3 regions of the Dermacoccus sp. PE3 genome follow, and region 3 is predicted to be linked to each of the others. Evidence: predicted binding sites of a transcription regulator. Region 3 holds the regulator's gene; each other region holds the start of a gene.
What was found. Region 3 encodes LexA, which represses DNA repair genes until DNA is damaged. Its sites were predicted from a motif close to TCGAACANNTGTTCGA; they were not measured.

Region 1 (10,528 bases), 240 kb from region 3:
CGGATCGCTGGCCGAACGTGGCGTCATGGCCGCGGGCGTCGTGTGGGCGGGTGTGACAGCGGAACTCACCGACGACGACTGGCTCGACCTCGAGGACGCCGCAAGCGGCCTCGGCGGACTCGCGAGCGCCGTCGCCGTCGTGGGTGAAGGCGATGCCGCAGCCGTCGCACAGAAAGTGGCAGAGCGCGTGGGCGGCCTGGCCCACGCGGGCGCTGCGAGCGACGAGCGGCTCGTGGAGAAACTCGCCGAGATCGCTCCGGTCTGACCCGGCGCGCGGGTTTCCCTAGGATGGGGCGCATGGTCACGCAGAACGAGGACTTCACTCCCGAGCACGCCGAGTCCGAGCACGACTTCGCGGGGGAGCCCGACGGGTTCGGCCGACTGTGGACGCCTCACCGCATGGCCTACATCGAGGCCGACCGCCCCTCGAGGGACGCCGGCGACGGCTGTCCGTTCTGCGCGGCGCCGGGCAAGGACGACGCCGAGGGCCTCATCGTGCACCGCGGTGAGCACTGCTTCGTCGTGATGAACCTCTTCCCGTACAACCCGGGCCACCTGCTCGTGTGCCCCTACCGTCACGTGCCGCACTACATCGACCTCACGGACGCGGAGACCGAGGAGTTCACGAAGCTGACGAAGCAGGGCATTCGCGCGCTCAAGGCGGCGTCGAACCCGGCCGGATTCAACCTCGGCATGAACCAGGGCGATGTCGCGGGCGCCGGCGTGGCTGCGCACCTGCATCAGCACATCGTGCCCCGCTGGGGTGGCGACATGAACTTCATGCCGATCGTCGGCCAGACGAAGGCTCTCCCGGTGCTTCTCGAGGACAGCCGTCAGCGCATCGCGGCGTCCTGGCCAACCGACTGACGGCCTCGACCTCGCGGGGCGTGCGGCTCGTGAACGCGGGGTGAGATGTGACTCGTCCGGCGCGGCGCGCACCTCGGCTCGACGTATCGAACCGCTACAGTTGAGTCACCATGCTGAACAAGTACGCGCGCGCCTTCTTCTCCGCGATCTTCCGCCCCCTGGCGCAGCTGCTCCTGCGCCTCGGCATCAGCCCTGACGTCGTCACGATCGTCGGCACGCTCGGTGTCTCGTTCGGCGCGCTGTGGTTCTACCCGCGCGGCGAGTTCCTCGTCGGCACGCTGTTCATCACGGCCTTCGTCTTCTCCGACATGCTCGACGGCAACATGGCCCGCCTGTCGGGTCGCTCGTCGGTGTGGGGCGCCTACCTCGACTCCACGCTCGACCGCGTCGGTGACGCCGCCATCTTCGGTGGCCTCGTGCTCTACTTCGCCGGCCAGGGCGACAACTTCCTCATGGCCTGCCTCGCGCTCGCCTGCCTCGTGCTCGGTTCCGTCGTCTCGTACGCGAAGGCTCGCGCCGAAGGCCTCGGCATGGAGGCGAACGTCGGCATCGCCGAACGCGCGGACCGTCTCGTCGCGGTTCTCGTCACCACCGGCCTCACGGGCCTGTTCGACCTGCCGTACATCGTCCTGACGATCGTCCTCGCCCTGCTCGCAGTCGCCTCCTTCATTACCGTGCTGCAGCGCATGCTCATGGTGCGTGGCCAGGCGCTCGGCAAGGCTCTCGCGAAGTGATGGCTCGGCCCGCTCTCTCCCGTAAGCGAGCGCAGGACGCCGCCACCGTTCTCGCCTTCAAGGCCGGATGGCGTGCCGTGCGCGCCCTGCCCGAGCCGGCTGCGTACGCGCTCTTTGAGAAGATCGCGGACGTCCTTCACCGTCGCGGCGGCAAGGACGTCGAGCGGATGCGCTCGAACTACGCCCGGGTCCGCCCGGAACTCGACGCCGCAGCCCTGGACGACCTCACCCGTGAGGGCCTGCGCTCCTACTTCCGTTACTGGTGCGACGCGTTCCGCCTCCAGTCGCTCTCGCATGACGATCTGCGCTCGCTCGTGCGCACCACCGGTGCCATCGACCAGGTGCGGGCGGACCTTGCGGCGGGGGAGTCGATCGTCCTCTACCTCGGCCACCTCGGTAACTGGGATCTCGCCGGCGCATGGTCCGCCACCGAGCTCGCGCACGTCACGACCGTTGCCGAACGTCTCGAACCCGACGAGCTCTTCCGCGCGTTCCTCGAGTTCCGTGAGGGCCTCGGCATGACGATTATCCCGTTGACGCAGGGCGTCGACGTCATGGGTCAGGTCGAGGCGGCGCTGCGGGTGCCGGGCGCCTTTGCGCCGCTGCTGTCGGACCGTGACCTCACGCAGCGTGGCGTCACCGTGAAGCTCGCCGGACACGACGCGCGGGTCGCCGCCGGGCCCGCGATTCTGGCCCGACGCACGGGTGCTCGCCTGTACCCCGTCACGATCGCCTACGACCCTCCGAGGGGTCGCGCGATGCGAGGCATCGAGATCCGCTTCCACGACCCTGTCGATGCCGGTTCGTCGCCGGACATGCGCGCCGACGTCCTCGCGGCCACGCAGCAGTGCGTCGATGCGTTGTCGACGGCGATCGTCGAGCGCACCGAGGACTGGCACATGATGCAGCGCGTCTTCGTCGACGACCTCGGCAACCGCGCGCCGCGAGGGAACTGACACGATGCGCGTCGGTCTCGTCAGCCCGTACTCGTTCGACGTGCCCGGCGGCGTGCAGCTGCACGTGCGCGACCTCGCCGAGTACCTCATCGGCGCCGGCCACGACGTGAGCGTCCTCGCGCCCGCGGACGACGAGACGCACATGCCCGACTACTTCGTCAGCGCCGGGCGTGCCGTGCCGATTCGCTACAACGGCTCCGTGGCGCGCCTCGCCTTCGGCCCACTGACGGCTGCCCGCGTCAACCGCTGGTTGGAGCGCGGTCAGTTCGACGTCCTGCACGCGCACGAGCCGGTCAGCCCCAGCGTGTCGATGCTCGCCCTGTGGGCGTATGACGGACCCGTCGTGGCGACGTTCCACACCTCCAACGTGCGTTCTCGCGCGCTGCACGCCGCGCACCCGCTGCTTCGTCCTGGCCTGGAGAAGATCACGGGCCGCATCGCGGTGTCGCAGGCAGCGCGTGAGACGGTGGCGCGTCACCTCGGTGGTGACGCGGTCGTCGTCCCGAACGGTGTGTACGTCGACCAATTTGCGCAGGCACCCCAGAACCCTGCGTGGCGCGGCACGGACGAGCGCCCGACGATCGCGTTCCTCGGGCGGATGAACGAACCGCGCAAGGGTCTCGACGTCCTCGTGCGCGCTCTGCCGCAGATCGCCCGCAGCTACCCGGGTGTGCGGCTGCTCGTCGCCGGGCCGGGGGAGCGCGACGAGGTGATCAAGGCCGTTCCCGAGCAGATGCGTGAGCGCATCGAGTTCCTCGGCATGATCTCCGACGCGGAGAAGGCGTCGCTGTTCCGCTCGGTCGACCTCTACGTCGCGCCGAACACCGGCGGTGAGAGTTTCGGCATCATCCTCGTGGAGGCATTGAGTGCCGGGGTGCCGGTTGTGGCCAGCGACCTCGAGGCGTTCGCGCGCGTGTTGGACGGTGGACGCTGCGGCGTCCTGTTCCGCACGGGCGACGAGGGCGACCTCGCACGCCGTGTGACGGCGTTGCTCGACGACCCCCACCGCCGCGCAGACCTGGCGCGTCGGGGCGCGGAGCGCGCCCGAATCTACGACTGGAGCACCGTCGCACGCCACATCCTCACGGCCTACGAGACGGTGGCGAGCTCGCACGAGGTGAGTGAGCGGACGTTGCGCATCGCGAGGAGGTTGTAGTCGTGCAGGAGTGGACCGTTGTTGCGTTGCTCCTCGCGGGAGCGCTCGCCATCGCGTGGTACCTGAGCTACACGGCTGCCCGGCTCGACCGTTTGCACGCACGGGTCGAGGGGTCGCTCGCGGCGCTCGACGCCCAGTTGGTGCGGCGCGCGGAGGTGGCCTTGGAACTGGCGAACGGCGCCGACCTCGATGCTGCGAGTGCGTTTCTCCTGGCGTCGGCGGCGAGTGCGTCGCTCGAGGCGTCTGAAGGCGCTCAGATCACCGCGGAGGTGCAGGAGGTGGGCGTGCCCGAGGAACGGGCGCTCATCGAGGGGGAGCTGACGGCGGCCCTCGGCGCGGTGGTCGAGGACTGGGCTCCGGCGTCGGCGGCGGGCACGCAGGTTCGGCGCCGGTTGGCTGACGCGTGTGAGCGGGTGGAGTTGGCGCACCGGTTCCACAACGAGGCGGTGACGGATGTCCGTCGGGTGCGTGCGAAGCCGGTGGTGCGGGCGTTGCACTTGGCGGGCCGCACCCACTTGCCGCGCCCGGTGGAGTTCGACGACCACGTCGAGGGCCTGACGACGACATCCGCCTGGCGCTGAGCACTCCCGTTCCTCGAAAACCCAACCCAGAAATCGCCGCCTGAAAAGCCAGGCAAGCACCCAAGCCACAACGCTCTTCAAGAACCGAACCCGGCTGGAAGCGGACGCCCCCGAAGCGCTGTCGCACCGAGCGTCGGTCCTCGCAAGCTCGGACCGGCGCTCGGTGCGACAGCGCAAGGGAAAAGACAGGCAGATCCTTTTGTAGGGCGCGAGCGCCCTACAAAAGGATCTGCGCTCCCATCATCACCGTCCGCTCCTTGGGGAGGCGGAAGTAGTCGGCGGGGACGGCGGCGTTGTGGGTCATGGCGATGAAGAGCAGTTTGCGCAGTTTGTTCATGCCGGGGCGGCCGGTGTCGAGGAGGCCGATTTCGGAGACGAAGTAGTAGGCGGTGTCGGGGTCGATGTCGACGCCTTGTTCCTTGGCGATGCGCAGTGCGGCGGGGACGTCTTGGTCGTCCTGGAAGCCGTACTTGAGGGTGAGGTGGGTGATGCGGTCGTAGTCGTTGCCGAGTTGGTCGAGGGTGACGGTGTCTTCGGGGGCGATGTGGGGCACGTTGGCGCTGAGGGTGCTGACGATGAAGACGTTCTCGTGGATGACGTGGTTGAAGTTGGCGTTCTCGCGCAGGGCGAGGGGCGTCGTGTCCTTGTCGGGGTGGAGGAACACGGCGGTGCCGGGCACTTCGCACAGGTCGCCGCTGCGGGCTGTTTCGACGAAGGTGGCGAGGGGACCTTCGATGCTCTGGCGACGGGTGGCGACGATGGCGCGCCCCTTCTGCCAGGTGAGCATGGACATGCCGATGCCGAGTGCGATGACGACGGGTAGCCAACCGCCGTGCAGCAGTTTGGCGACGTTGGCGAGGAAGAAGATGCCTTCGAAGAGGTAGAGCGCGACGCCGAGGGTGACGATGCGCCAGGTGCGCCACTTGAGCGTGCTGTGGGCGTAGACGAGGAACAGCGTCGTCGTCATGAGGAATGTGCCGGTGACGGCGAGGCCGTAGGCGACGGCGAGTTTCTCGGAACTGCGGAAGGCGAAGAGCAGAAGCATGACGCCGATGAAGAGCACCCAGTTGACCCCGGGGATGTAGATCTGGCCCTCTTCCTCCTGGCCGGTGTGACGCACGGTCATGCGGGGCAGGTAACCGGTTCGTTCGGCCTGTCGTGCCACGGAGAACGCGCCGGAGATGACGGCCTGGGAGGCGATGACGGTGGCCATGGTCGCGAGGATGACGAGCGGTAGCTTCGCCCATTCGGGGGCGAGGAGGAAGAACGGGTTCGCGATCTTGTCCGGGTTGGTGAGGATGAGCGAGCCCTGGCCCATGTAGTTGAGGACGAGCGAGGGGAACACGAGGAGGAACCAGGCTCGGGTGATGGGGGCGCGCCCGAAGTGACCCATGTCGGCGTAGAGGGCCTCGGCGCCGGTGACGCACAGGACGATCGAGCCCGCGGCGATGAACGCGATGAAGGGATGCTCGACGACGAACAGCGTGGCGTAGTTCGGCAGGAACGCCTTGAGGATGTGCGGGTCGCGCACGATCTGGCCGATGCCGAGGGCGGCGATGGTGACGAACCACAGGATCATGATGGGGCCGAAGAACTTGCCGACGACCTCGGTGCCCTTGCGCTGCACGAGGAACAGGATCGTGATGATGACGGCGCCGATCGGTACGACGTACCGGTTGAGTCCGGGCCGCACGACTTCGAGGCCTTCGACGGCCGACATGACGGAGATGGCGGGGGTGATCACGCTGTCGCCGAAGAACAGCGATGCTCCGATGACGCCGAGAAGCATGACGACGCTCCAGCGCTTGCCGCCCTTGGGCACTCCCTGGCGCACGAGCGCCGCGAGCGCCATGATGCCGCCCTCGCCGTCGTTGTCGGCGCGGAGCACGAAGAGCACGTACTTGATCGTCACGATGATGGTGAGCGACCAGAACATCCAGGAGATCGTTCCGTAGATGTCTGCCTCGTTGGCGATGACGGCGTTGTGGCTGGCGTTGAACACGCTCTGCACGGAGTACAGGGGGCTCGTGCCGATGTCGCCGAAGACGACACCGAGCGCGCCGAGCACGAGCGCGCCGGCACCCTTCTTCCGGTGCCCGCCGGCCCGCTCGTCAGTTTCCGCAGTGACCGACGCGGACCCGTTCGAAGATGTCACGTCTGAAAGTATGAACCTGCAGTGCCGTGTCGCGGCAACTGTGGTTCACCTGAGCAGATGTGAGGCGAGGAGCGCACCCCGTTAGACTGCCGACAGATCTGACGGGTGGACGCGCGTGTCGTCGTGAGCCGCCCCGCGGGCCTTCGGCGAAGGAGCACCGCGACAGAACCCCAGAGGAACGGCACGACGGACCAGCGAGAGGGAGACATGAGCGGCCACTCCAAATGGGCGACGACGAAGCACAAGAAGGCTGCGATCGACGCCAAGCGCGGCAAGCTGTTCGCCAAGCTCATCAAGAACATCGAGGTTGCGGCCCGTTCCGGTGGTGGCGACCCGGCCGGTAACCCGACGCTGTACGACGCCATCCAGAAGGCGAAGAAGTCGTCGGTCCCTAACGACAACATCGACCGGGCCGTCAAGCGCGGTTCGGGCGCAGAGGCCGGTGGAGCCGAGTACCAGGCCCTCATGTACGAGGGTTATGCCCCTGGCGGCGTCGCCGTGCTCATCGAGTGCCTGACGGACAACAAGAACCGCGCCGTCGCCGAGGTTCGTACCGCTCTGCAGAAGAACGGCGGCTCGATGGCCGACTCCGGTTCGGTCGCCTACCTGTTCAACCGCAAGGGCGTCGTCATCGTGCCCAAGGACCAGGGAGACAAGGACGACGCGACGGAGGACGGCGTCCTTGAGATCGTCCTCGAGGCCGGTGCCGAGGAGGTCAACGACCTCGGTGAGTCCTTCGAGATCGTCTCCGAAGCGGGCGACTTCGTGGGTGTGCGTGAGGCGTTGCAGTCGGCCGGTATCGACTACGACTCCGCCGAGGCCTCGTGGATGCCGTCGATGGAGGTTCCCCTCGACAAGGACGGCGCGAAGAAGATGTTCCGTGTCATCGAGGCACTCGAGGACAGCGACGACGTGCAGAACGTCTTCGCCAACGGTCAGGTCTCGGACGAGGTTCTCGCCGAACTCGACGCCGAGGACTGATCGGCAAGCACGTCACCAGCGGAAGGCGGCTCGACCCTCGGCGGGTCGGGTCGCCTTCGGCGTGTGCGACGGTAGAGTGATCGGGTGCGAACAGGTGTTCGCATCGACTCATCGTCTTGTCATCTTGTTGGTCAGGTGCCGGGGCGGTCCCGTCAGCGGAAGGAGCGTTGCGCATGCGTGTGCTCGCCGTTGACCCCGGTCTGACGCGCTGCGGCGTCGGAGTGGTTCAGGGCGCTCCCGGCGGTCGCCTGCAGATCGTCACGGTCGGCGTGATCCGCACCGGTGCGGACACCCCACTGCACGAGCGTCTTCACGAGTTGCAGGTGGAACTCGAGGCCGTCTTCGAACGCACCAGGCCGGACGCCGTCGCCGTCGAGCGCATGTTCGCCCGAAACGACGTCTCGACCATCATGGGCACCGCCCAGGCCTCCGCCGTTCCGATGCTCGCTGCTGCGTCGCGCGGGTTGCCGCTCGGTCTGCACACGCCGTCCGAGGTGAAGGCAGCTGTCACGGGCAACGGGCGGGCCGACAAGGCTCAGGTGACGGCCATGGTGACGCGCATCCTCGGTCTCGAGAGCGTCCCCAAGCCTGCTGACGCCGCCGACGCTCTGGCTCTTGCCATCTGTCACCACTGGCGTGGTGCGGGTGCCGCCCGTCGGGCCAACACCGACGGCGAGCGTCCACTCGCCCCGGCGGCAGCCCAGTACCGTGCCGCAGAAGCTGCTGCGGCGCGTCGATCCCGTTCGGCGGCCAAGCAGTATCGTGAGCCGCTGCGCTCGTCCGCCTCCCGCGACGCCACCACCCGAGGAGCCCGTCCATGATCTCCAGCCTCACCGGCGCCGTCGCAGCAGCGACGCTCGACACCGTCGTCCTCGAGGTCGGGGGAGTCGGGCTGCTCGTCCACACCACGCCTACGACGGCCGCCTCGGCGCGCCCGGGGGAGTCGATGCGCCTGGCGACGTCGCTGGTAGTGCGTGAGGACTCGCTCACCCTCTTCGGCTTCGGCGGTGACGACGAACGCGCCCTGTTCGAGCAGGTGCAGACCGTCAGCGGGGTGGGGCCGCGCCTCGCGCTCGCGATGCTGGCCGTTCACGACCCGGTGCAGCTGTCGTCGGCGATCGCCACGGGCAACGTCACGGCTCTGACGAAGGTGCCCGGCATCGGAAAGAAGGGCGCGGAGCGCATCGTCCTCGAACTGCGCGACAAGGTCGTGCCCGTCGGTACGGGCGAAACAGAGGCCACGCCCGAGGTACCTGCCGCGACGACACCGGGTGACTCGCAGGTGGCAGAGGCGCTCGTGGGGCTCGGCTGGAGCGCCAAGCAGGCCGATGACGCCGTGGCCAAGGTCGCCAAGCTGCCCGAGGCCGACGGCGCCACGACGCCCGTCCTGTTGCGCCTGGCCCTACGGGAGCTCGGCCGATGAGTCCGGCACACTTCGAGGACCACAGCGCCGACATCTCGCCGCGCCTCGTCGACCCGAACGGTTCCGAGGACGAGCAGCAGCTCGAAGCGGCCCTGAGACCGAAGAAGCTGGCCGACTTCCCCGGTCAGGAGCGGGTGCGTGATCAGCTCGGGCTCGTGCTCGAGGCGGCGCGCCGACGCGGTGCTCCGCCGGACCACGTCCTCCTCTCAGGCCCTCCCGGGCTCGGCAAGACGACGCTCGCCATGATCGTGGCGAGCGAGCTCGAGGCCCCTATTCGCATCACGAGCGGACCAGCCATCCAGCACGCGGGTGACCTGGCGGCCATCCTCAGCTCTCTCACCGAGGGCGAGGTGCTCTTCCTCGACGAGATCCACCGCATGGCCCGCCCGGCGGAGGAGATGCTCTACCTCGCGATGGAAGACTTCCGAGTCGACGTCATCGTCGGCAAGGGGCCGGGCGCGACGGCCATCCCGCTCGAACTGCCGCCGTTCACCGTCGTCGGCGCCACCACGCGTGCGGGGCTGCTGCCCGCGCCGCTGCGTGACCGCTTCGGCTTCACCGGCCACCTCGACTACTACAAGGCGAGCGATCTTGCTGCCATCCTCGCGCGCAACGCCGACCTGCTCGGCGTGCCCGCGACGCGCGAGGGCATCGAGGAGATCGCCGGTCGCTCGCGCGGTACCCCGCGCATCGCGAACCGACTCCTGCGCCGCGTCCGTGACTACGCGCAGGTGCACGGCCGTCAGGTCGTCGACCTGGGGTCGGCCCGAGCCGCGCTCGACCTCTTCGATGTCGACGCGAGCGGTCTCGACAGGCTCGACCGTGCCGTGCTCGAGGCCCTGTGCCGCCGGTTCGGTGGTGGGCCTGTGGGCCTGTCGACACTCGCCGTCGCCGTCGGTGAGGAGCCCGACACCGTCGAGACCGTGGCTGAGCCGTACCTCGTGCGCGAGGGCTACATGATCCGCACGCCGCGAGGGCGCGCTGCGGCGCCCCTCGCGTGGAGTCACCTCGGGCTCACCCCACCGGAATCGTCCCTGGGCGGCGCGCTGTTCGACCCGGCCGAGGGTGGGGACGGGCGCTTCACCGGGTAGGGTGGTGCGGCCAGTGGTCCGGCACCTGACGTGGATGCGGGCCCCGGCAGACCCGAGAACTACGTGAGGACCTTCATGCCGAACATGGTTGCCGCATCGCAGTCGGGAGGCTCCGGCTTCTCGATGCTCCTGCTGCTCCTGCCCTTCCTCCTCATTGCGCTGATGTTCTTCAGCCAGCGCAAGCGAGCCCAGGCGACCCAGAGGGCGCAGGCTGCGCTGAGCGTGGGCGACGAGGTCTGCACGACGAGTGGAATGTACGGCACGCTGCGTCGCCTCGACGACGCCACGGGCGAGGTCGAGGTGGCGCCCGGCACGGTGATCCGCTTCGACCGCCGCGCCCTGCTGCCGGCCAATGTCGACCCGGTCTCCGGTCGGGTTCAGGACGAGAACCGAGGCGACGACGCCGCAGGCGCCGAGGGCGACGCACGATGAGCACGCCGACCGGCGCGCCGCACAACATCGACTCGAACCGCCCGAACCGCGTGAAGGCGAAGAAGACTCCGCCGTCCAGCCCGAAGAAGAGCCTCGCCGGCCTCCTCATCGTGTTCCTGGCTCTCATCGGCGGAATCGCGGCAACGGACAGC
Region 2 (10,528 bases), on a different contig from region 3:
CGGGCCGCATGGGTGACGGCGATCGTCATGACGTCGACCGCGCTGCCGCCCGCGTCGAGGCCGGCGTAGCCCAGCACGGTCTCGTTCGCGTCCTCGTTACCTGCGACGGCGACGACGTACTGGCGACGCGGGCGCTCGGCGAACTCGGCCCACCACGTCGGTTCGCTCCACGCGTCGTGATCGAAGAGTTCGGCGTCGAGACGCGCGAGGGTCTCGATGTCCCGCCAGGTCGCGTCGCGCAGGCGGACGCTCGCCGGGGCGTCGGTGGTCGTGGCGTTCACTTGCCGAGGACCCGGGCGTTGGGCGCGGCCGCGGCGGGTACGGCGTCCGGGCGACGTAGGTAGAGCGGCTCGGTGGTCAGCAGGCGCTCCCCCGCCATGACGCGTTCGATGGCGAGCGCGGCGATGTCGGCGGCGTCGACGTCTAGGAGGTCCTCGTGGCCGCCGGTGGCGTCCTGCAGGTGGTCGCTGTACAGCTGGGCTCCGCGACCGATCGCGGGGATGTCTCCGACGTGCTCGGCGACGACGGCTGCCTTGTCGACGGCCGGTTCACCCGGCGCGATGCGGTCGGCGTCGAGGTCGTAGCGGGCCCAGTAGACCTCCTTGCGGCGCGCGTCCGTGGCGACGAGCAGCGGGCCCGTCATGCCGGAACGTCGGGCGCGGTACGCGAGGGCGTCGAGGGAGCACAGACCGCCGACCGGAAGGTCGAGGGCGTACGCGAACGTCATGGCCGTCATGATGCCGACGCGCAGACCGGTGAACGGGCCGGGGCCGACACCGACGGCGACGCGGGAGAGGTCGGCGGGTGCGACACCGACGTCACGCATCATGGCGTCGATGGCCGGAGCGAGGATCTCGGTGTGCCGACGCGCGTCGATCGTCGAGGTGCGCGCCACAACCTTTTCGGCGTCGTGGAGCGCGGCCGTGACGGCCGAGGTGGAGGTGTCGATCGCGAGAAGCACCGACCCAGCTTATCGAGGCCCGGCAACTGCGCCGATCACGCGCGGCTCAACGGCGGTGCCGTGCGGCGTTGCGTGCGTCAGTCGAGTCCCAGTTCGGAGGCGAGGTCGATGTCTGCCCAGCGTTCCCCGGCCGTCTCGATCGTCGCGGTGCGGTCGTCGAGGCCCGTCAACGTGAGGTGAAGGCGATCGTCGGAGAGCGCCTCGGCCATGCCGGCGCCCCATTCGATGACGGTGACGGCGTCGTCGAGCGAGGTGTCGAGGTCGAGGTCGTCGAGTTCGCCGAAGCCGCCGAGGCGGTAGGCGTCGACGTGGACGAGTGCCGGGCCGTCACCGAGCGAGGGGTGTTCGCGGGCGATGACGAACGTCGGGCTCGTGACGTCACCGCGCACACCGAGCGCTTCGCCGAGAGCGCGCGTGGTCGTCGTCTTCCCGGCCCCGAGGTCGCCCGTCATGACGATGACGTCTCCGCGGCGCACGATACGGGCGAGTGCCCGTCCGAGGTCGGCGGTGGCTTCGGCGTCGGGCAGGTAGCGGGTGCCGCGCAGGCGTAGGTCGTCGCTCATCGGGTGAGTTCCTCGCTCAGGTCACCGCAGTAGATGCGTGGCAGGCGGGTGCTCATGCGCGTGACGATTTCGTAGCTGATGGTGTCGGCGGCGTCGGCCCATTCCTGCGCGGTGGGCCCGGGTGTCCCGTCGGCCGCACGTCCGAAGAGAACGGCTTCGTCGCCGGGTTGGACTGCGGCGTCACCCATGTCGACGACGAACTGGTCCATGCACACGCGGCCGGCGATGTGGCCGATCGTGCCGTTCACCATGACCGGAGCCTTGTTCGACCCGTGGCGCGGCACGCCGTCGGCGTACCCCGCGGGAATGTCGGCAAGGGTCGTTTCCGCATCTGTGACGTAGGTGTGGCCGTAACTGACGCCCTGGCCTGCGGGGACGCGCTTCGTCACGGCGACGTGGGCCGTCACCGACATGGCGGGGTCGAGGCCGAGCTCCTGCGGCGTGGCGAGGTCGGGTGCGGGCGAGAGCCCGTAGAGCGCGAGCCCGACGCGCACGAGGTCGAAGCGCGACTCGGGCACGAAGATCGCGCCGGCGGAGTTCGCCATGTGCCGCACCTCAAGGTGAAATCCGGCGTCGTCACAGTCCTTTTCGGCGGCGCGGAAGCGGTCGATCTGGGCGGCGACCTCGGGGTGGCGCGGTTCGTCGGAGCGGACGAAGTGGGTGAACAGGCCGACCACCTCGACGAAGCCCCTCCCCCGCGCCTCGCGGGCGGCGGCCACGAGCTCGGGCCACTGGTCGCCGTACGCGCCGTTGCGGGCCATGCCGGTGTCGACCTTGAGGTGGACGCGGGCCGCGCGCCCTGCGGCCTCGGCGGCTATCGCGACGTCGCGCACCATGGCTGCCGACGAGACCCCGAGGTCGATGTCGCGGCGGATCGCCGTTTCGAAGTCGGAGCCGGGCGCGAGCAGCCAGCACAGCACGCGGGCTTCGATGCCGGCGTCGCGTAGCGCGGTGGCTTCGTGGAGTTGCGCCACTCCCAGCCAGGTCGCTCCCCCACGCAGCGCGGCGCGGGCCGTCGGCACGAGCCCGTGGCCGTAGGCATCACCCTTGACGACAGCCATGAGCTGCGCGTCACCCACTCGCGCCTTGAGCGTGGTGGCGTTGCGCACGATGGCGTCGAGGTCGACGACGACGCGGGCCTGCGCACCTTCGAAGGCGAGCCAAGCGGGGTGGTCGGACGGCGTCGGGGCGTCGGCGGCGGGCACGTTCATAGCGACTCAGTCTCTCACTAGCGCGGGAAGCGTCCCGCACGGCGTTCCTCGTGCACCCGCCGCTGTTCGGCGACCAGCTCTGAGGCGACGCGTCCCAGCGACGTGGCGACATCGAGGGCGCGGACGGGGCCGTCCGGGTTGGCGAGGTGCGCCGCGCGTCCGTGGGTGTACGCGGCGAGTGCGGCGGCGCTCCTGGGCTCGAGACCGGCCGCGAGCAGGACGCCGAGGAGCGCGGCGAGCACGTCGCCCGTTCCGGCGGTGGCGAGCCAGTGCGGGGCGCGGTTCTCGATGGTGACCGGGCCTTCGCCGGGCGAGGCGATGACGGTGACGCCGCCCTTGAGCAGGACGGTCGCGCCCGTCTCGTTGGCGGCACGGCGAGCCCACGTGACGGGGTCGGCTTCGACTGTCGAGCGTTCGACGTCGATGTCGCGCGACTGCAGGAGCGTCGCGAGCTCGCCGGCGTGGGGGGTGATGACGGTCCGGGCCCCTTCCGGGCGGACACCGGGCTCGAACCAGGTGAGCGCTCCCGCGTCGATGACGACGGGTTCCTCGGAGCGCAGCGCGGCCATGACGGAGTCGTAGCGGTCGCTCTCGTGCTCGCGTTCACTCGGCCCGTCGATTCCGGAGCCCACGACCCACGCCTGCACGCGACCACTGCCGTGCACGACCTCCGGCGCCGCTGCCGTGACGGCGTCCTCTGCGCGACGCGGGCCGACGTAGCGCACCATGCCTGCTCCGGCCGTTACCGCCGCGACGGCACCGAGCACCGCAGCTCCCGGGAACGCGTCACTGCCGGTCGCGAGACCTACCACTCCGCGCGTGTACTTGTGATCGCGCGGGCCGGGTACGGGCCACAAGTGCGCCAGGTGCGTACCGGACAGTCGCATGGCTTCCTGTTCGCCAAGAGGGAGGTGGATGCCGATGTCGACCACCTCAACGCGTCCGTTCGCGGCGGGTGCCAGCATGAGCGAGGTCTTGGGCTCGCCGAAGGTGACGGTGATGTCGGCACGGAATCCTGGGGTGGGGCAGTCGACGGCCACCACGAATGCCTGGATCGGAATGAGGTCGGCGAGTTCCTGCCAGGTCGAAGCGCGCCCGGGATCGGCGCCGATTCCGAGGATGCCGTCGACGACGAGGTCGGCGTGCGCGAGCGCATGGGCGTTCTCACGGCCGCCGCCCTCGGGCTCCGCACCGCTGTGGGAGGCGGACTCGTACCGGGCCACGTCGACGCCCGCTGCACGCGCTGCGGCGACGCCCTCGACGTGTGCCTTGTCGGCGACAAGGAGAGCCAGACACTCGATGCCGTCAACTGCGAGGTCGCGGGCAGCGTACAACGCGTCACCACCGTTGTTTCCGGGCCCAACCAGGACCACGACCCGCGGCGACGTCACGCCCCGCCGTTCGAGTTCGGCAACTTCACGGCTGACGATGTCTGCGAGCCCACTCGCGGCTCGCTGCATCAGAGCGCCGTTGGTGAAGTCGTCGCCCGTGGCTTCCTCAGCAGCGCGTACGGCGTCAACCGACCATGCTGCTCGAATGCCGCCGTCGAGGTCGTCCCGCCAGGCAGCAGCGGCACCATCCGCGTCCTGAACCTCCCCCGCGCTGTCGTCACGCCGACCGCCATCGTTCGGGCTCAGCCGTCCCGATCCGTCTGGCGTAGACGCGAGGGTGTTCTCGTGGCGAAGCTCGTCATCCGCCATGTCAGCCCTCCGCGATGCAGACAGCGGAGGCGATGCCGCCGTCGTGGGTGAGCGAGAGGTGGAGCGCGTCGACGTCGAGCGCGCTCATGCGAGCTTGCACGGTGCCGCCGGTGCGGAAGTAGGGCTGGCCGTCGCTGTTCTTGTCGACCTCGGCGTCCTGCCAGCTCATTCCGGGCGGCGCGCCGAGCGCCTTGCTGAGCGCTTCCTTCGCTGCGAAGCGTGCGGCCAATGAGCGGATCGGCAGGTCGCGCTCGCTTGGCGTGAACAGCCGGTCACGCATCTGCGGGGTGTCTGCGAGTTTCTGCGCGAACCGGTCAATTTCGACGACGTCGATTCCCACTCCAACGATCATTTCGCCAGTCAACCACGTCGGCCCTGCCGTGCGATGGAGGCCTTTCCCCTCTCGTTGGAATCCAAGCGCCTACTCGCAGGTAACATGTTGGGTTGGCGCTCGCTCGGCGTCGCTCTCGAGAGGAATTGAATGTCAGACAACATGTTCTCCGCCGGCTGGTATCCAGACCCGGAGAATGCCCAGCAGCAGCGCTACTGGGACGGCTACGCGTGGACCTCGCACACGGCGCCTAACGGCACCACACCCAACCAGACGCAGCCGCTACCCGTGGCACGCCAGACGAACACCTTCCCTCGCGCTATGGAGGCGGCCCCCGCCAAGACGCCGTTCTGGAAGAAGAAGTGGGTCATGATCGGCGCCGGTGCGTTCGCAGCACTCGTCCTGATCGGTAGCCTCGCGCCGAAGGACGACCAGAACACCGCCGCGGCCACACAGCCGAGCACGTCGTCCACGACGTCGGCGGCACCGAGTACGACGCAGCCCACCACCGCATCCGTGGCTGCGCCCGCGTCTACCTCGTCCACCTCGTCAGCATCGGCGCAGGAAACGAGTGAGACCTCGACGCCCTCGGGCTCGACCAGTGAAAGCTCAACCACCACGATGGCTCCGTTCATCATGCCGAGCGAGGTCGGCAAGGGCCTTCAGGCTGCACAGGACCACATCCAGAGCGTCTCAGGTGACCCGTTCTATATCTCCCTGTCCGATGACGCTCTCGCGCTTGGGCGCCCCCAGATCAACGACTCGAACTGGCACGTCTGCTCTCAGTCTCCGGCGCCCGGAAGCACTGTGACGAGCGACTTGGAGGTCACGTTCACGGTGGCCAAGCTGGACGAAGCGTGCCCGTGAGCTGCAACCAGGACGCCATCGCCCGGCCGATGAGCTGACTGATCTCGACGAGGGGCGCCGCCTGAAGGTGGCGCCCCTTTGTCAATTGCGCTTCAGGCCGCTGGAGCGGCGAAGACTGCCGGCTGCGGCAGCGTCGGGCCGCTGGGGAGAGTCAGCCAACGGTGGCCGGTGGGCGACTCCCAGAGGCACTCGCCGTCCGCCTGCATGACGACCGCGAAGCCGCCGAACGTCTTGGCGCGGTGGTGGTGACGGCACAGGCACTGGAGGTTGGCCGGGCTCGTCGCGCCACCTTCGGCGAAGGGAATCACGTGGTCGACGTCTGTGACGTCGGCCGGGCGGGTGCAGTACGGGAAGCGGCAGTGCCCGTCACGCGTCTTCACCGTGCGCTCGACCAGCGTCGTCGGTCGGTACGAATCGGTCACCGTCGCCAGCGTTGTGACGCGCTCGCCGTCGACGGCCACGAATTCAGAGACGAACTTCGTGCCGACTGCCCCGGCCAGCGCACGAACCGTGGCCGCATCGACGATTCCGACTCCGGGCACCTCCACGTCGCCGAAGGGCATGCGAACGTCGTCGCCGAACCACGCTGCCGCGTTCTTGCGGGCAGAGTTCTCCCCGGAGCATCCGGTAGAGCCGTGCGCGCGAGCGAGAACAGACCGCGACGACAGAGGTTCAGCGGGCGATGACGTCGGTGGGCGCACGGGGACGCGCAGGTGCAATGTCGTGGTGACGGTGGCCTGACCGAGGAGGAGGTCGACGAAGGCGTCGGTGCGGGATGGACCGGCGAAGAGCCCGTGGCCGGCTCCGTCACCACTTCTCGGCGCGTTGTCGCGCAGGAACTGCGCCCTCGCGTCGATGGCGGCTCGCACCGTTGCGGCATCGACCGAGTCGAGCACGACACGCATTTCGGTGAGCTGGTCGAACTCGAGGTGCGGGGAGAACCACACGCCCATCTCGCGGCGCTGTTCAACGGGATCAACGGGCCGCGCCAGACCGAGTGACCGCAGGAGGCGCTTCGTCTGCCGGCGGGCGCCTTCGACCGTCATCGTCGGGATACTGCCGGCCGCAAGAAGGCGGTTCACTTCGTCGAGATCGGGAGCCTCGACATGTTCGAGCTCGGACGCGATCGCGGCAACCGTGGCGAAGCGAACCTCACCGCGAAGGGCCGATCGAAGCAGTTCGGGGTGCCTGCAACGCAGCTGCGCGGCGTCATCGGCCATGGCGCCTGCTGCACCGGAACTCATGCCGAGGGCCGGTCCGAAGCTGTCGCCGGCGAATTCCCCCGGAGCGAGCGGGTACGACACGTCGCGCAGGTGCTCGAACTCCAGCGCCTCGACCTGCCGCACTGCTTCGGCGTGCTCGGCGGCCATGACGCGCACGAGTGCATCAGCGGAACGAGAAATCGTGAGGACCGCAGCGGCCGCACCTTCGAGCTGGCGAGCCGTCTCCACCGACTCGGTGATGCGCTCGTCCAGCGACGCGCCGATCTCGGGCAGATCGAGCAGCGGCGAAACGCTCACGAGGGCTTGCTCGACCACAGCTTCGGTGAGCACCGTCCATGCAGCGAGCAACCGCTCGCGAGGCATGCGAGACACCGCGTCGGCGGTTATCTCGAGGTGCTGTTCCATGAACTCATTTTAGTACACTTGTTCGAACAGATGTAGGGGGCACTCCCCACAATTTCGCGGTCCGCCCAGACATTCCGCGACGCGCACCGTCAGCTCCGTGGGCACCAGGCTCAGCGTCCGGATCACGGAGCCGGCGTCGACCCGGGGCGCGCGGACGCGCAGGAGCAACACACGCAAAATGACTTCCCAAATGCGCGAGACATCGCACAAGTGGGGAAGCCCGAGCCGAATACGTCCCGACTTGCGCGACAAACCGCCCAAGTAGGAACCAAGCAAACGGGGGCCAGTGCGCGTCCATAACAAGCACACGAACGGTGACCAAAAGACAGGCGACCCAAGCACCAGCGACGTGCCCCAAGAAGGCCAGCGGACACGTCTCCCGGCACCCCAGCCGACCACATCCACGCCCGAAGAAGTCCGCTGACGGTAGCCCGGCAGCGCCGCCCCCGACAGTGGCTGTTCCCCACAAGCGCGAAACGTCGCGCAAGTGGGTACCCCCCGAGCCGAATACGTCCCCACTTGCGCGACCAACCGCCCGAGTAGGAACCAGGCCAACGAAGACGACGCGCGCACCAAGCGCCCATGGCCGGTGACCAAAAGACAGGCAACCCAAGCACCAGCGACGTGCCCCAAGAAGGCGAGCGGACACGTCTCCAGGCACCCAAGCCAGCACCATCCATCTCGCCAACTTCGCCGTCCCGCCCATGGGCATGGCAGGCGATCACGCCGCCCATCCCCCACACCCAAACCCCACATAACGAAAACCGCGCCGCCCCACAGGGTCGACGCGGTTTTCAGCGAAACTGAAGGTCACTCCACGGTGACGGACTTCGCGAGGTTACGCGGTTGGTCGACATCGAGGCCCTTAGCCGTCGAGAGCTCCAGCGAGAACACCTGCAGCGGCACGATGGCGAGCAGCGGTGCGAGCAGCGGAGCCGACTTCGGGATGCGGATGACCTCGTCGGCGAACGGCACGACAGCCTCGTCGCCCTCTTCGGCGATGACGAGGGTGCGAGCGCCGCGAGCGCGGATCTCCTGGATGTTGGAGACAACCTTGCCGTGCAGACCGTGCGGGGTGTCAGGGCCGGGCACGACGATGAACACGGGCTGGCCGGCGTCGATCAGCGCGATCGGGCCGTGCTTGAGCTCACCGGCGGCGAAGCCTTCGGCGTGGATGTAGGCAAGCTCCTTGAGCTTGAGCGCGCCCTCCATGGCGATCGGGTAGCCGACGTTACGGCCGAGGAAGAGCACCGAGCGGGTGTCGGCCATGAAGCGGGCGATCTCGCGCACGCGGTCGAGGTGGCCGAGAAGCTCGTCGATCTTGGCCGGCATCTCTTGCAGTTCGGCCATGACCTTCTTTGCGTCGTCGGCGTACGTGCCGCCGCGCAGCTGCGCGAGGTACAGGCCGAGCACGTAGCAGGCGGTGATCTGCGCGAGGAAGGCCTTCGTCGACGCGACGGCGATCTCCGGGCCGGCGTGCGTGTAGAGCACGGCGTCGGACTCTCGCGGAATGGTCGCACCGTGCGTGTTGCAGATGCTCAGCGTGTTCGCGCCCAGGTCACGGGCGTGCTTGACGGCCATGAGCGTGTCCATCGTCTCGCCCGACTGCGAGATCGAGACGACGAGCGTGCGCTCGGAAACGATCGGGTCGCAGTAGCGGAACTCGTGCGCGAGCGCGACCTCGACGGGGATGCGCGTCCAGTGCTCGAGGGCGTACTTGGCGACCATGCCGGCGTACGCGGCGGTGCCGCAGGCGACGATGGTGATGCGATCGATGTTCTTGAGCTCGTCCTCGGAGATGCGGATCTCGTCGAGGGCGAGGCGACCTTCGGAGTCGGTGCGTCCGAGCAGCGTGTCGCGCACGGCGTCGGGCTGGTCGAAGATCTCCTTCTCCATGAAGGTGTCGAAGCCGCCCTTCTCGGCGGACGCGGCGTCCCAGTCGACGTGGAAGGTGTTGCCCTGAGCTGCGGAGCCGTCGAAGTTCACGACCTCGACGTTCTGCGGCGTGATGACGACGACCTGGTCCTGGTCGACCTCCATGGCCTCCTTCGTGTAGCCGATGAAGGCGGCGACGTCGGAGCCGAGGAAGTTCTCGCCCTCACCGAGGCCGATGACGAGCGGCGAGTTGCGGCGCGCGGCGACGACCTGGTCGGCGTTGTCGGCGTGCACGGCCAGGAGCGTGAAGGCACCCTCGAGGCGGTTGACGACCTCGAGCATCGCGGCCTTCAGGTCACCCTTGTACGCCTTCGCGAGCAGGTGCGCGACGACCTCGGTGTCCGTCTCGGACGTGAACTCGACGCCGTCGGCGAGCAGCTCGTTACGCAGGGGGTGGAAGTTCTCGATGATGCCGTTGTGGATGAGGGCGAGCTTGCCGTCCGCGCCACCGCGGTGGGGGTGGGCGTTCGCGTCGGTGGGGCCACCGTGCGTGGCCCAGCGCGTGTGCCCGATACCGGTCGACGACTCGGGCAGCGGGTTCGCCTCGAGTTCGGCCTGCAGGTTGGCCAGCTTGCCGGCCTTCTTCGCCGTCGAGACGTGGTCACCGGTCACGAGCGCGATGCCGGCCGAGTCGTATCCGCGGTACTCCAGGCGCGCGAGACCCTCCATGACGACGGTCTGGGCGCGCTCGTCGACGCGCGGGCCGACGTATCCAACGATTCCACACATGCGCGACAGCCTACTCGGGGCGTCGGCCCCGGCACGAATACGCGGGAACGCGCGGCGCGACCCGCCGGGCTGCGTTGTGCCGCACCGGCTCCCCGCCACGCCCCGGCTACGGCACAATGACGGGGTGAGTCGCCCGCATCTGCCTCCTCTTCCGAGCCCGTACGTCGAACTGACCCGTGAGGACTGGGCCCGACTGCACGACTCGCGCCCCATCGACCTCACGTCCGACGACGTGCGTCGCCTCTCGGGTCTCGGCGAGCGGATCGACCTCGCGGAGGTCGAGGACGTCTACCTGCCCCTTTCCCGCCTCGTGAACTTTTACGCAGGCGCGACGAAGAGCCTGCACCGCATCACGAGCGACTTCCTCGACGAGCGCCCCGCCAAGACGCCGTTCATCATCGGCGTGGCCGGTTCGGTGGCCGTGGGCAAGTCGACGACGGCGCGCGTTCTGCGCGAACTCCTCGCCCGCTGGCCCGACACCCCGCGCGTCGAACTCCTCACGACAGACGGTTTCCTCTTCCCCAACGCCGAGCTGGAACGCCGCGGCATCATGGATCGCAAGGGCTTTCCCGAGAGCTACGACCGCCGCGCGCTCGTGCGCTT
Region 3 (10,528 bases):
AGCGCTACTGGGGCGAGCCCTTCCCGGTGGTCTACGACGAGAACGGCGAGGCGCACGCCCTGCCGGAGTCGATGCTGCCGGTCGAACTGCCCGACGTCGCGGACTACTCGCCGAAGACCTACGACCCGGAGGACGCCCAGTCCATGCCGGAGTCGCCCTTGTCGCGTGCGAGCGAGTGGGTGAGCGTCGAGCTCGACCTCGGTGACGGTCGCAAGACGTACACGCGCGAGACGAACACGATGCCCAACTGGGCCGGTTCGTGCTGGTACGAACTGCGTTACGCAGACCCCGCAAACGACGAACGATTCGTCGACGCGGGCTGTGAGGAGTACTGGCTCGGCAAGGGCCGCGGCTTCGGCAAGGGCGTCGCGAACGACCCGGGCGGCGTCGACCTCTACGTCGGCGGCGCCGAGCACGCCGTCCTGCACCTGCTGTACGCGCGTTTTTGGCACAAGGTGCTGTTCGACCTCGGCCTCATCTCGAGCGAGGAGCCATTCCGCAAGCTCTACAACCAGGGCATGGTGCAGGCCTACGCGTACCGTGACGGGCGCGGCCAGCCGGTGCCGGCTGCCGAGGTCACCGAGCGCGAGGTCGACGGCGAGACGGTGTTCGAGTGGCAGGGCGAGCGCGTCACCCGTGAGTACGGGAAGATGGGCAAGTCGCTCAAGAACGTCGTCACGCCGGACGAGATGTGCGACGCGTTCGGCGCCGACACCTTCCGCGTCTACGAGATGTCGATGGGCCCCCTCGACGCGTCGCGTCCGTGGGAGACCCGTGCCGCCGTCGGCTCGCAGCGCTTCCTGCAGCGTCTGTGGCGCAACGTCGTCGACGAGGGCAGCGGCGAGGTCACCGTCACCGATGCGCCGATGGATGACGCCACGAAGCGCGCACTCCACCAGACGATCGACGCGGTGAGCGCCGACTTCGAGAACCTGCGTTTCAACACGGCGGTCGCTCGACTCATCGAGCTCAACAACACGCTGACGAAGCTCGACGCCGTGCCGCGCGAGGCGGCCGAGGCGCTCGTGCTCATGACGGCGCCGCTGGCCCCGCACATCGGTGAGGAGCTGTGGAAGCGCCTGGGTCACGACACGACGCTGGCGTTCGAGCCGTTCCCGGTCGCCGACCCGGCGTTCCTCGTGCAGGACACCGTTGTGGCCGTCGTCCAGGTGGCCGGCAAGGTGCGCGATCGCCTCGACGTCGCCGCCGACATCAGCGAGGCCGACCTCGAGGCCGCAGCCATGGCGAGCGAGCGAGTGCAGTCGTTCCTCGAGGGCAAGACGGTTCGCAAGGTCATCGTCCGAGCTCCCAAGCTCGTCAACATCGTCGCGAACTGATGGCTGCGCGACGGCGGGACGCCCCTCGCGTGGGCGTCGTCACGGACTCGACGGCGTGCCTGCCGGACGAGCTCGTGGCGGCGCTCGGCGGAACGCTCGCCGTCGTGCCGCTGACCGTGACGATCGACGGGCGCGCGCTCGTCGAGGGTGAGGGCGTCACCGGGGAGACGGTGGCCCAAGCCGAACAGAACGAGCGGGAACTGTCGACGGCCCGGCCGGCGCCTGCGCGCATGGTCGAGGCGTACGAGTACCTCGCGGGTCAGGGCTGCACCGAGATCGTCTCCGTTCACGCGGCGGCCCAGCTGTCGTCCACGGTGAGTTCGGCGCGCCTCGCGGCGGCCGAGTCGCCGGTGCCCGTGTCCGTCGTGGACTCCACGACGATGGGCATGGCGATGGGTTTTGCGGCGCTCGCGGGGGCCCGTTCGGCCGTGCGCGGGGAGGGCTTCGCCGCGGTCGAGGAGGTCATCCGTTCCGTGGCGACGACGTCGCGCACGGCGCTCTACGTCGACTCGCTCGAACCGCTGCGTCGCGGTGGCCGCGTCGGTCGCGCCGGTGCTCTGTTCGGCTCCGCGCTGTCGATCAAGCCGCTGCTGCGCCTCGAGGACGGGGTGATCGAGCCCTTGGCACGCGTGCGAACGACGGGCAAGGCCATCGAACGCCTGGGGCGGTGGGCGCTCGCGGAGGCGCGGGCCCTCGGACCGGGCCCGGTCGTCTGCGCCGTGCACTCCGTGACGCGACAGGACCTTGCCGAGCGACTCACGGGGCTCCTCACGGAATCGGCGGAGAAGGACACTGACGGAGCAGAGCCGGTGACCTGGGCAGAACCCATCGTGCAGGCACCGCTGGCCGCCGCCGTCACGGCGCACATCGGCAGCGGGGCGATCGGCGTGGCCGTGGCGCGGATGCCGGAGGATTCGTCGGGGGCCGACCCGGACGGGGACACCGACGCCGCGTGACGGGCTGATTCCGTCGTGAGCCGGGCGGGCAGCGTCCGAGCTTTCATCCACAGGCGTGATGCCTGCGCATGCCCCCGAACTGTCGCTGCAGGCGCTTCCACAGGCTCAAGCGGCGCAGGATGGTGTTCACTCCGGAGGCCTTCGTAGCGTCACGCCATGACGACTCGACACGATAGTGACGACCGGCTCGACGAAGTGCTCGCGGAGATCGAACGGGCACGTCGCGAACCCGCGTGGACCCCTGAGCCGGAGCGCACGCCCCGACGGCTCATCCGCCCTCCTGCTCCGCTCGACGAGGCTCGCTGGGCGCCGTCACGCACGGCCGTTGTCGTGGTTGCACTGTGTGCACTGCTGGCTGCTCTCGTGTTCGGGGTGCGTGTCATGCTCACGCCGGACACATCGAGCGCCGCAACAGGCTCTTCAGCCAAACCGCTGCAGGTCGCGGGGCGTGCCACGGTGTCGAGCACCTCATCGGGCGCTGCCGCGGCGCCCACGAACCCTGCCTCGACAGCGGCCACCCCCGCCGCGGCGGCGTCGCCGTCGGCGCTCAACATCCACGTCGTCGGGGCGGTGCGCACTCCCGGCGTCGTCACGGTCACACCGGGCGCCAGGGTCGAGGACGCCGTCAGGGCAGCCGGTGGGCTGAAGGGAGCCGATGCTTCCGGCATCAATCTCGCGCGGCCACTCGCCGACGGAGAGCAGGTCATCGTGCCGAGGCCGGGGGAGTCCCCGCCGGTTCCCAGCCCGCCCGCGGCTCCGGCGGGTGGTCAACCGTCATCGGGTGCAGCGGCCATCACACCGGGAACCCCGGGGGCCTCTGCAGGGGCGTCCGCCCTCGTCAATCTCAACACGGCCGACGCGGCCGCGCTCGACACCCTGCCCGGAGTGGGGCCGGTCCTCGCGCAGAGAATCCTCGACTGGCGCACGGAACACGGCCGATTCTCGAGCGTCGAGGAGTTGGGTGAGGTCAGCGGCATCGGTGACAAGGCCCTGGAGCGGCTGCGCTCCAAGGTCACGGTGTGAGGAGCGAGCACGACCTCCGGCTGCTCGGCGCGGCATGTTGTGGCTGGGGCGTGCTCGCCGTGTTGCTCGCGCTACGAGCCTCGGCCACCGAGGTCGTCGTGGTGGCGCTCGCCGCCGCAGCGCTGGGGGGAGCACTGTTCCTGTCGCGGGTTCGGCGCGCGCTCGTCGTGGGCGTTGCCTTCTGTGCGGTCGTCACGGCGCTGATCGCCACGGCGGCCGGAGGACAACTCGCTCACCAACGTCAGGGGCCGCTCGCCGAGTTGGCGGCCGAACGAGCCAGCGGAACGTTCGAGGCCGTCGTCACGGGGCAACCCCGCGCCCTTGAACCTAAGGGGCCGGGCGCTGCGGAGACGCGGTATCTCGTTCCCCTCACCGTGCACCGAGTCCAGGCCCGCGGAACGCGGGTCGACGTGGCGACGCCGGTCGTCCTGATCGGTGACGGACGGTGGCGGACCGTGCCGTGGAGAGCTCGGCTCGATGTGAAGGGCAGACTCGCGCCCTCGGAACGGCTCGGGTCTGCCCAGGCGCTGCTCGTGGCGCGCGGTGGACCTCATGTCCTTGACGGGTCGCCACCGGTCATCGCACAACTCGAAGTCTTGCGCCGGGGTCTGTCGCACGCGGCTCGAAACCTCCCGGACGACCCGGGCGGCCTCGTGCCGGCTCTCGTCGTCGGTGACGTCGCCGCGATCCCGGCCGAGTTGAACGACGACATGAGCGTCACGGGCATGTCGCACCTCAACGCGGTGAGCGGGTCGAACGTCACCATTGTGCTCGTCGCGGCGTCGTGGTGTCTGTCCTGGTCTGGTCTGCGTCGGCGCGCCCGCACAGTGGCGGCTCTTCTTGTCGTCCTCCTCTACGTGCTCGTGTGCCATCCGGATCCGAGCGTTGTCCGTGCCGGAGCGATGGGCATCGTCGGGTTGCTCGGCACGTCGTGGGGCAGACCGAAAGCTGCCTGCCCGGCGCTCGGGGCGGCCATCACGCTGCTCCTCATGTGGGATCCGTGGCTCGCCGTGAGTGCGGGGTTCGCGCTCTCGGCGCTCGCCACGCTCGGCCTCGTGCTCTTCGCGAAGCGATGGGCGAACGCCCTGATGGAACGGTTGCCGCAAACGCCGTCGTCGAAGCTGACCCACGCGATCGAACTGTGTCTCATTCCCGTCGCCGCCCAGGCGCTGTGCTTGCCCATCCTCGTGGCGCTGAGTGGTGCCGTGTCGCTCGTTTCCCTGCCGGCGAACGTTCTCGCGGAGCCCTTCGTCGCACCGGCCACGCTCGCGGGGATGGTCGTTCTGCTCGTGGCACCACTCGTCCCGGCTCTGGCCGATCTGCTCGTGTGGGCGGCGGGTCTTCCCGCCTGGGTCATTTCCACGATTGCCCACGTCGCCGCGTCCGTGCCAGGGGGCTCGTTGCCGTGGCCGAGCGGGGCGCCCGGCATCGTGCTGGCCGTCGTCCTCCTCGCGGCGCTCCTGTTCGGGTGGCGAATCGTCCCGTGGCTCGGCCTTCGAGGGTGGGCATCCGTCACGTTGGTGGCGCTCGTCCCCGCGGCCCTGTGGCTTCCGATCCCCGGAGAGGGACGCGCAGATCCGGGGTGGCTGTATGCCCAGTGCGACGTCGGGCAGGGAGATGCCGCCTTGGTACGCACCGGTGAGCAGGCGGCGATCCTCGTCGACACCGGACCCGAGGAAGGGGACGTCACCGGGTGCCTCGATCGTCACGGCGTGACGCGTGTGGACGCCGTCGTGCTCACGCACCTGCATGCCGACCACGTCGATGGTCTCGGGGCCGTACTCGAGCGGCAGCCGTCGGTCGAGGTCTTCGTGACGTGGCTGACGAGCCACAGCTCGAGCCCTCGTGGTGGCCGAGGGGAGAGGGATGCCGATGCCCAGACGAGGCAGGTGTTGCGCCGTTACGGGAAGGTTGCGCAACGCCTCGCACCGGGTCAGCAGGTCCGTGTCGGTGACGCCGTGCTCGACGTCCTCTGGCCACGCCGAGCGTTGGCGGCGGGTTCGCCGGTCAACAATGCTTCCCTCGTGCTCGATGTGGCGACGCCGAGCGTGCATGCGCTCATGCTCGGCGACGTCGAACGGGAGGCGCAGGCCGCGTGCATCGGGGAGGTGACGCGCCGAGCAGCGTCGCGTCCCTACGACCTCGTCAAGATAGCTCACCACGGCAGCGCGAACCAGAGTGCCGGGCTCTATCGGGCGGCTTCGGCGCGGGTCGGCCTCATCGGGGTGGGGGAGGGCAACGATTACGGACACCCGAAGGAATCGCTCCTGTCGTTACTCGCCCAGAGCGGAACAGCCGTCTACCGAACGGACCTTTCAGGAGACCTCGACGTCGTACCCGTCGGTAGATCGCTCACGGTCGAACCGCAGAGATGACACCGGTGAGAGTCGCAGGAGATTCCACTCGCGAGCCGGAGGGAACCGGCTACAGGTTCGGCAGAGCGTCGGTTGCTTCCCGCAGCGCGTCGAGGGTGGCCTTGACCGCCGGCACACGCTGGAGGTCGGGCGTGGTGACAGCCAGAACCGAACGACGGCTCGCCGGCTCGATGGCGATGGTGGCCACGCGGGGGTGCTGGGTCGAACGCAGGATGAGCTCCGGGATGAGGGCCACGCCCAACCCCTCGGCCACGAGTCCGAGCACGGTGACGTAGTCCTCGGTCTCGAACGCGACGTCAGGGGTGTAACCCGCCGAGGTGGCGAGCGAGAGCAGGTGGCCCCGGCAGCGCGGGCATCCGGCGATCCACGACGCGGACTCGAGCTCCTCCATCGACACGGAGCCCCTTCCGGCAAACGGGTGATCGGCCGGTACGGCGAGGCGCACCTCGTCCTCGAGCAGGTCGAGCGTGGTGAGCCCCTCGAGATCCTCCGCGTGTGCCGCGATCTCGTCGCCGTCGTAGGAGAACGCGACTGCAACATCGCAATCTCCCGCCCGAAGCGCCGCGAGTGACTCCGGCGGCTCCGCTTCCGCGAAGGTGACCTGAACGTCGGGGTAGCGCTGCTTGACGAGCGACAGCGCTCGTGGGACGACGGTCGACGAGGCCGAGGGGAAGGCCATGAGGCGCACTCGTCCCGCCCTCAGGCCGGCGATCGAGGCCACTTCGCCCTCCGCCGCCTCGAGAGCGGCGAGCACCGGAGTGGCTGTGCGGGCGAGCACGTGGCCCGCCTCGGTCAGACGCACCGAACGTCCGAGGCGCTCGACGAGAGCCGTGCCCGTCTTGTCCTCCAAGCGGCGCACCATCTGGGACACGGCAGGCTGGGAGTAGCCCAGGGAAGCAGCGGCAGCGGTGAAGCTACCCTCCTGGGCAATGGCTTTCATGACCCGAAGGCCGGCGGCGTCGATCATCCGTAGAGAATAACCCGGCGTTATCGGATGTTGTAGTTTCTATCGATTCTCGAATGAGAGGGGCCACCTGTGACTGCAGCGTTGGCGGAGTTCGTCGCGCAGGGCGACCTGTTCGTGCTCACCGGGGCGGGTCTCTCGACCGAGTCGGGCATTCCCGACTACCGCAAGCCTGACGGCACCCGCCGAACGGTTCCCATGACGTTCCAGCAGTTCCTCAGCGGGGACGACGCGCGCCGACGCTACTGGGTTCGCAGCGCCGTCGGGTGGGAACGTTTCGCCGCGGCTCGGCCCAACGGCGGCCACCACGCTGTTGCAGCCTTGCAGCGCGCAGGTCTCGTGCAACACCTCGTGACGCAGAACGTCGACGGTCTTCATGCGGCCTCCGGAGCGGACGCCCTCGAACTGCACGGTTCGCTCTCCTCGGTGCAGTGCGTCGAGTGCGGCAGCCGCTCGGATCGAGCCGAGTTCCAGGGGCGCATCCGCGACGCCAACCCGAACCTCCCGCGCGACGTGGCCCTGTTGGCCGACGGAGACGCCGAGGTTGCCCGGAGTGCAGAGGATGCGTTCGTTCTCGTGGCCTGTCCGCACTGTGATTCGCTCGTCGTCAAGCCCGACGTCGTGATGTTCGGCGAGAGCGTGCCCACCGCGACGGTTGAGCACTGCTACGCGCAGCTCGAACTGTCACGGGCGGTTCTCGTTCTCGGAAGTTCGCTCAAGGTGATGTCGGGCTTCCGGTTCGTCTCGGCGGCGCTCAAGGCGGGCAAGCCCGTGGCCCTGGTCGGTCTGGGAAGCATGCGCGGTTCGGAGCGCGCCGATCTCGTGCTACACGAACCGCTTGGTGCCACCCTCACCGCGACATGCGAACGCCTCGGCCTGCAGGTGCAGACCGAGGCGAACGCGACGACGTGAGGGTGGGCGAGAGTCAGACGCTGCGCAGCACCGCCGTGACCTTGCCCATGATGCTGGCTTCGTCGCCGTCGATCGGCTCGTAGTTCTCGTTCGCGGGCAGGAGCCACGTCTTGCCGTTCGTGCGCTTGAACGTCTTCACGGTGGCCTCGCCGTCGAGCAGCGCAGCCACGATCTCACCGTTGGACGCCTCCGGCTGCTGGCGCACGACGACCCAGTCGCCGTCGCAGATGGCGGCTTCGATCATCGAGTCGCCGACAACCTTGAGCAGGAACAGTTCGCCGTCACCGACGATCTGACGGGGGAGGGGGAACACGTCCTCGACGGCCTGCTCGGCCAGGATCGGCCCGCCGGCGGCGATGCGTCCGACGACGGGGACGAAGGAGGCCTGCGGACGCTCGTTGCCCGAGTCGGTCTCGTCGTACGTGCTCTCGGACGCTGCACGCACCGAGGTGCCTCCGCGGTAACCGCGGGTGTCGGCGCCGTCGTCGGGGGAGACGACCTCCATGGCGCGAGGGCGGTTGGGGTCGCGACGCAGGTAACCCTTGCGCTCGAGCGTGGCGAGCTGGTGTGCGACGGAGCTCGGGCTCGTCAGCCCGACGGCCTCACCGATCTCGCGCAGACTCGGCGGGTAACCGCGCTCGTCGACCGAGCGCCGGATGACGGTGAGCACTTTCTGCTGTCGCGGGGTCAGTTTGCCCTTCGCGCGGTTGTTCATGGAGTGGACCTCACCCATGGCGTCTCCTCACATCGACGAAAACAGTGATCTCGCGGACGCGGACCTCGGTGCGGAGCCCTGATTCTCCCCGGAATTCCGGGGTTGTCGGTGGCCGCTGATTCGGTGTGAGCGTTCGGGATCAACGTAGGCACCACCGTACACAGTTTTCGCAAACATGTACGAGAAACACGCCGCCGACGGCCTTGCTTTCGAACGTTTGTGTCGTACAGTTGTTCTATCGCACGGATGTTCGATGCATCCGCGCCGAGTCAGGAGGAATGAACATGAGTGCTGTGCCCAGTCTGGACGTCCCGGCGGTCGCGCCGAGCCCTCGTCGTCACCTGCACCTCGTTCCGTCGGGGCCTGCGGTCGTCGATTCCCTCGAGGGTGGTCGTAGCACGCGGCGCGCCCCGTTGACGCGTCGTGCCGTTCTCGCTCGCCGTCGCTTCGCTGCCCTTCTGGCGCTTCTGGTTCTCGTCGGCGGTGGCCTCCTTGCGGCCAAGGCCGTGGCCGAAGCTAACCCTGCCGGTGGCGCGACGTCGGTCACGGTGAAGGACGGGGAGACCCTTTCTCAGATCGCCGCCCGTGAGCTGCCGTCCTTGCGTAACGACCGTGGTGTGGTGGCCATCCAGGAGGCCAACAACATGAGCTCGATGCACGTTCAGGCCGGCCAGCGAATTCTCGTTCCGGCAGGCTGAGCGGCCCCCTCGGCGTGTCGCTGGGGCGAGCCGCACATCTTTTCCGCGTCATTGCTGGGGTTGGTGCGCCGGGTTTGCCGACACGGTTGCGAGCGGTCGCCAACGCAACCTAGGATTCCTAGATGTAGGGCACAGGCGCCCTAATGCCCCCAACATGTGGTTGTTTGCGGAAGAATTCCCGCGATGCCGGTGTTGGGGTTCATACCGTCACGAGGCGGTGGAATCCTGCGATCGAGAGGCGTGGCACGTGCACTGTCCCTTCTGCCGCAACGCCGACTCCCGTGTGGTCGACTCCCGTTCGACCGAGGACGGCACCTGCATCAAGCGTCGCCGCCAGTGCCCCGACTGCGGCAAGCGTTTCTCCACCGTCGAGACCGCGAGCCTCACGGTCGTCAAGCGCTCCGGTGTGAGCGAACCCTTCTCTCGCGACAAGGTCATGTCGGGCGTGCGCAAGGCCTGCCAGGGCCGCCCGGTTTCCGACGATCAGCTCGCCGTCCTCGCTCAGCAGGTGGAGGAGTCGATCCGCTCCAAGGGGGCTGCGGAGATCGACGCCCACGATGTCGGCATCGAGATCCTCGGCCCGCTGCGCGAACTCGACCACGTCGCGTACCTGCGGTTCGCGTCCGTCTACCAGGCCTTCGAGTCACTGACTGACTTCGAGGACGCCGTCGCCGACCTGCGCAGGCACGCTCTGCGCGACGCCGGCTGAGCTCCACCGGCTCACCCCCTACTTCACGACACACCACACCAAACCCACGAGAAGTGCCAGGAGGCATGCGGTCATGACCGAGACCACGAAGGCTCGAGCCAAGTCGGGTCGCCGGAACAACGGCGTCACGATCGAGCGGATCTTCACCACCCCGGGCGTCCACCCCTACGACGCGGTGACCTGGGAGCTGCGTGACGTCGTCCAGCAGAACTGGAAGACCGGCGAGACGATCTTCGAGCAGCGTGGTGTCGAGTTCCCCGACTTCTGGTCGCTCAACGCCTCCACCATCGTCACGACGAAGTACTTCCGTGGCGCGCTGGGGTCGGACGCTCGCGAGAAGTCGCTCAAGCAGCTCATCGACCGCGTCGTGCTCACGTACACGAAGGCCGGCAAGGACAACGGCTACTTCGCGTCCGACGCCGACGCCGAGATCTTCGAGCACGAGCTCACGTACGCCTTGCTGCACCAGGTCTTCTCGTTCAACTCGCCGGTGTGGTTCAACGTGGGTACGGCGAGCCCGCAGCAGGTCAGCGCGTGCTTCATCCTGTCCGTCGACGACTCGATGGACTCGATCCTCAACTGGTACAAGGAAGAGGGCTTCATCTTCAAGGGCGGCTCCGGTGCCGGCCTCAACCTCTCGCGTATCCGTTCCTCGAAGGAGCTGCTGTCCTCCGGTGGCACCGCCTCCGGCCCGGTCTCGTTCATGCGCGGCGCCGACGCCTCGGCAGGCACCATCAAGTCCGGCGGCGCCACGCGTCGTGCGGCCAAGATGGTCGTCCTCGACGTCGACCACCCGGACATCGAGGAGTTCATCGAGACGAAGGCGCGCGAGGAGGACA

Region 1: the regulator LexA is predicted to act here: its motif matches at 7,517-7,532, upstream of ruvC (crossover junction endodeoxyribonuclease RuvC).
Region 2: the regulator LexA is predicted to act here: its motif matches at 7,272-7,287, upstream of AA983_RS08045 (HNH endonuclease signature motif containing protein).

The regions. Positions count from the first base shown of each region.
Region 1 is NZ_LDCM01000002.1:425,902-436,429, forward strand. Features, by position in the region: gene AA983_RS07395 (hypothetical protein) at 1-265, shown strand, start outside; gene AA983_RS07400 (HIT domain-containing protein) at 298-867, shown strand; gene pgsA (phosphatidylinositol phosphate synthase) at 978-1,601, shown strand; gene AA983_RS07410 (phosphatidylinositol mannoside acyltransferase) at 1,601-2,557, shown strand; gene AA983_RS07415 (glycosyltransferase family 4 protein) at 2,562-3,713, shown strand; gene AA983_RS07420 (hypothetical protein) at 3,716-4,294, shown strand; gene AA983_RS07425 (potassium transporter Kup) at 4,512-6,449, opposite strand; gene AA983_RS07430 (YebC/PmpR family DNA-binding transcriptional regulator) at 6,657-7,430, shown strand; gene ruvC (crossover junction endodeoxyribonuclease RuvC) at 7,604-8,251, shown strand; gene ruvA (Holliday junction branch migration protein RuvA) at 8,248-8,853, shown strand; gene ruvB (Holliday junction branch migration DNA helicase RuvB) at 8,850-9,944, shown strand; gene yajC (preprotein translocase subunit YajC) at 10,020-10,376, shown strand; gene secD (protein translocase subunit SecD) at 10,373-10,528, shown strand, end outside.
Region 2 is NZ_LDCM01000003.1:30,428-40,955, reverse strand. Features, by position in the region: gene rimI (ribosomal protein S18-alanine N-acetyltransferase) at 1-281, opposite strand, end outside; gene tsaB (tRNA (adenosine(37)-N6)-threonylcarbamoyltransferase complex dimerization subunit type 1 TsaB) at 278-961, opposite strand; gene tsaE (tRNA (adenosine(37)-N6)-threonylcarbamoyltransferase complex ATPase subunit type 1 TsaE) at 1,039-1,524, opposite strand; gene alr (alanine racemase) at 1,521-2,735, opposite strand; gene AA983_RS08060 (bifunctional ADP-dependent NAD(P)H-hydrate dehydratase/NAD(P)H-hydrate epimerase) at 2,753-4,435, opposite strand; gene AA983_RS08055 (holo-ACP synthase) at 4,437-4,787, opposite strand; gene AA983_RS15185 (DUF2510 domain-containing protein) at 4,917-5,633, shown strand; gene AA983_RS08045 (HNH endonuclease signature motif containing protein) at 5,726-7,261, opposite strand; gene glmS (glutamine--fructose-6-phosphate transaminase (isomerizing)) at 8,072-9,925, opposite strand; gene coaA (type I pantothenate kinase) at 10,050-10,528, shown strand, end outside.
Region 3 is NZ_LDCM01000002.1:182,904-193,431, forward strand. Features, by position in the region: gene leuS (leucine--tRNA ligase) at 1-1,337, shown strand, start outside; gene AA983_RS06330 (DegV family protein) at 1,367-2,293, shown strand; gene AA983_RS06335 (ComEA family DNA-binding protein) at 2,450-3,316, shown strand; gene AA983_RS06340 (ComEC/Rec2 family competence protein) at 3,313-5,691, shown strand; gene AA983_RS06345 (LysR family transcriptional regulator) at 5,741-6,658, opposite strand; gene AA983_RS06350 (Sir2 family NAD-dependent protein deacetylase) at 6,728-7,567, shown strand; gene lexA (transcriptional repressor LexA) at 7,581-8,300, opposite strand; gene AA983_RS14745 (LysM peptidoglycan-binding domain-containing protein) at 8,567-8,980, shown strand; gene nrdR (transcriptional regulator NrdR) at 9,228-9,689, shown strand; gene AA983_RS06370 (vitamin B12-dependent ribonucleotide reductase) at 9,763-10,528, shown strand, end outside.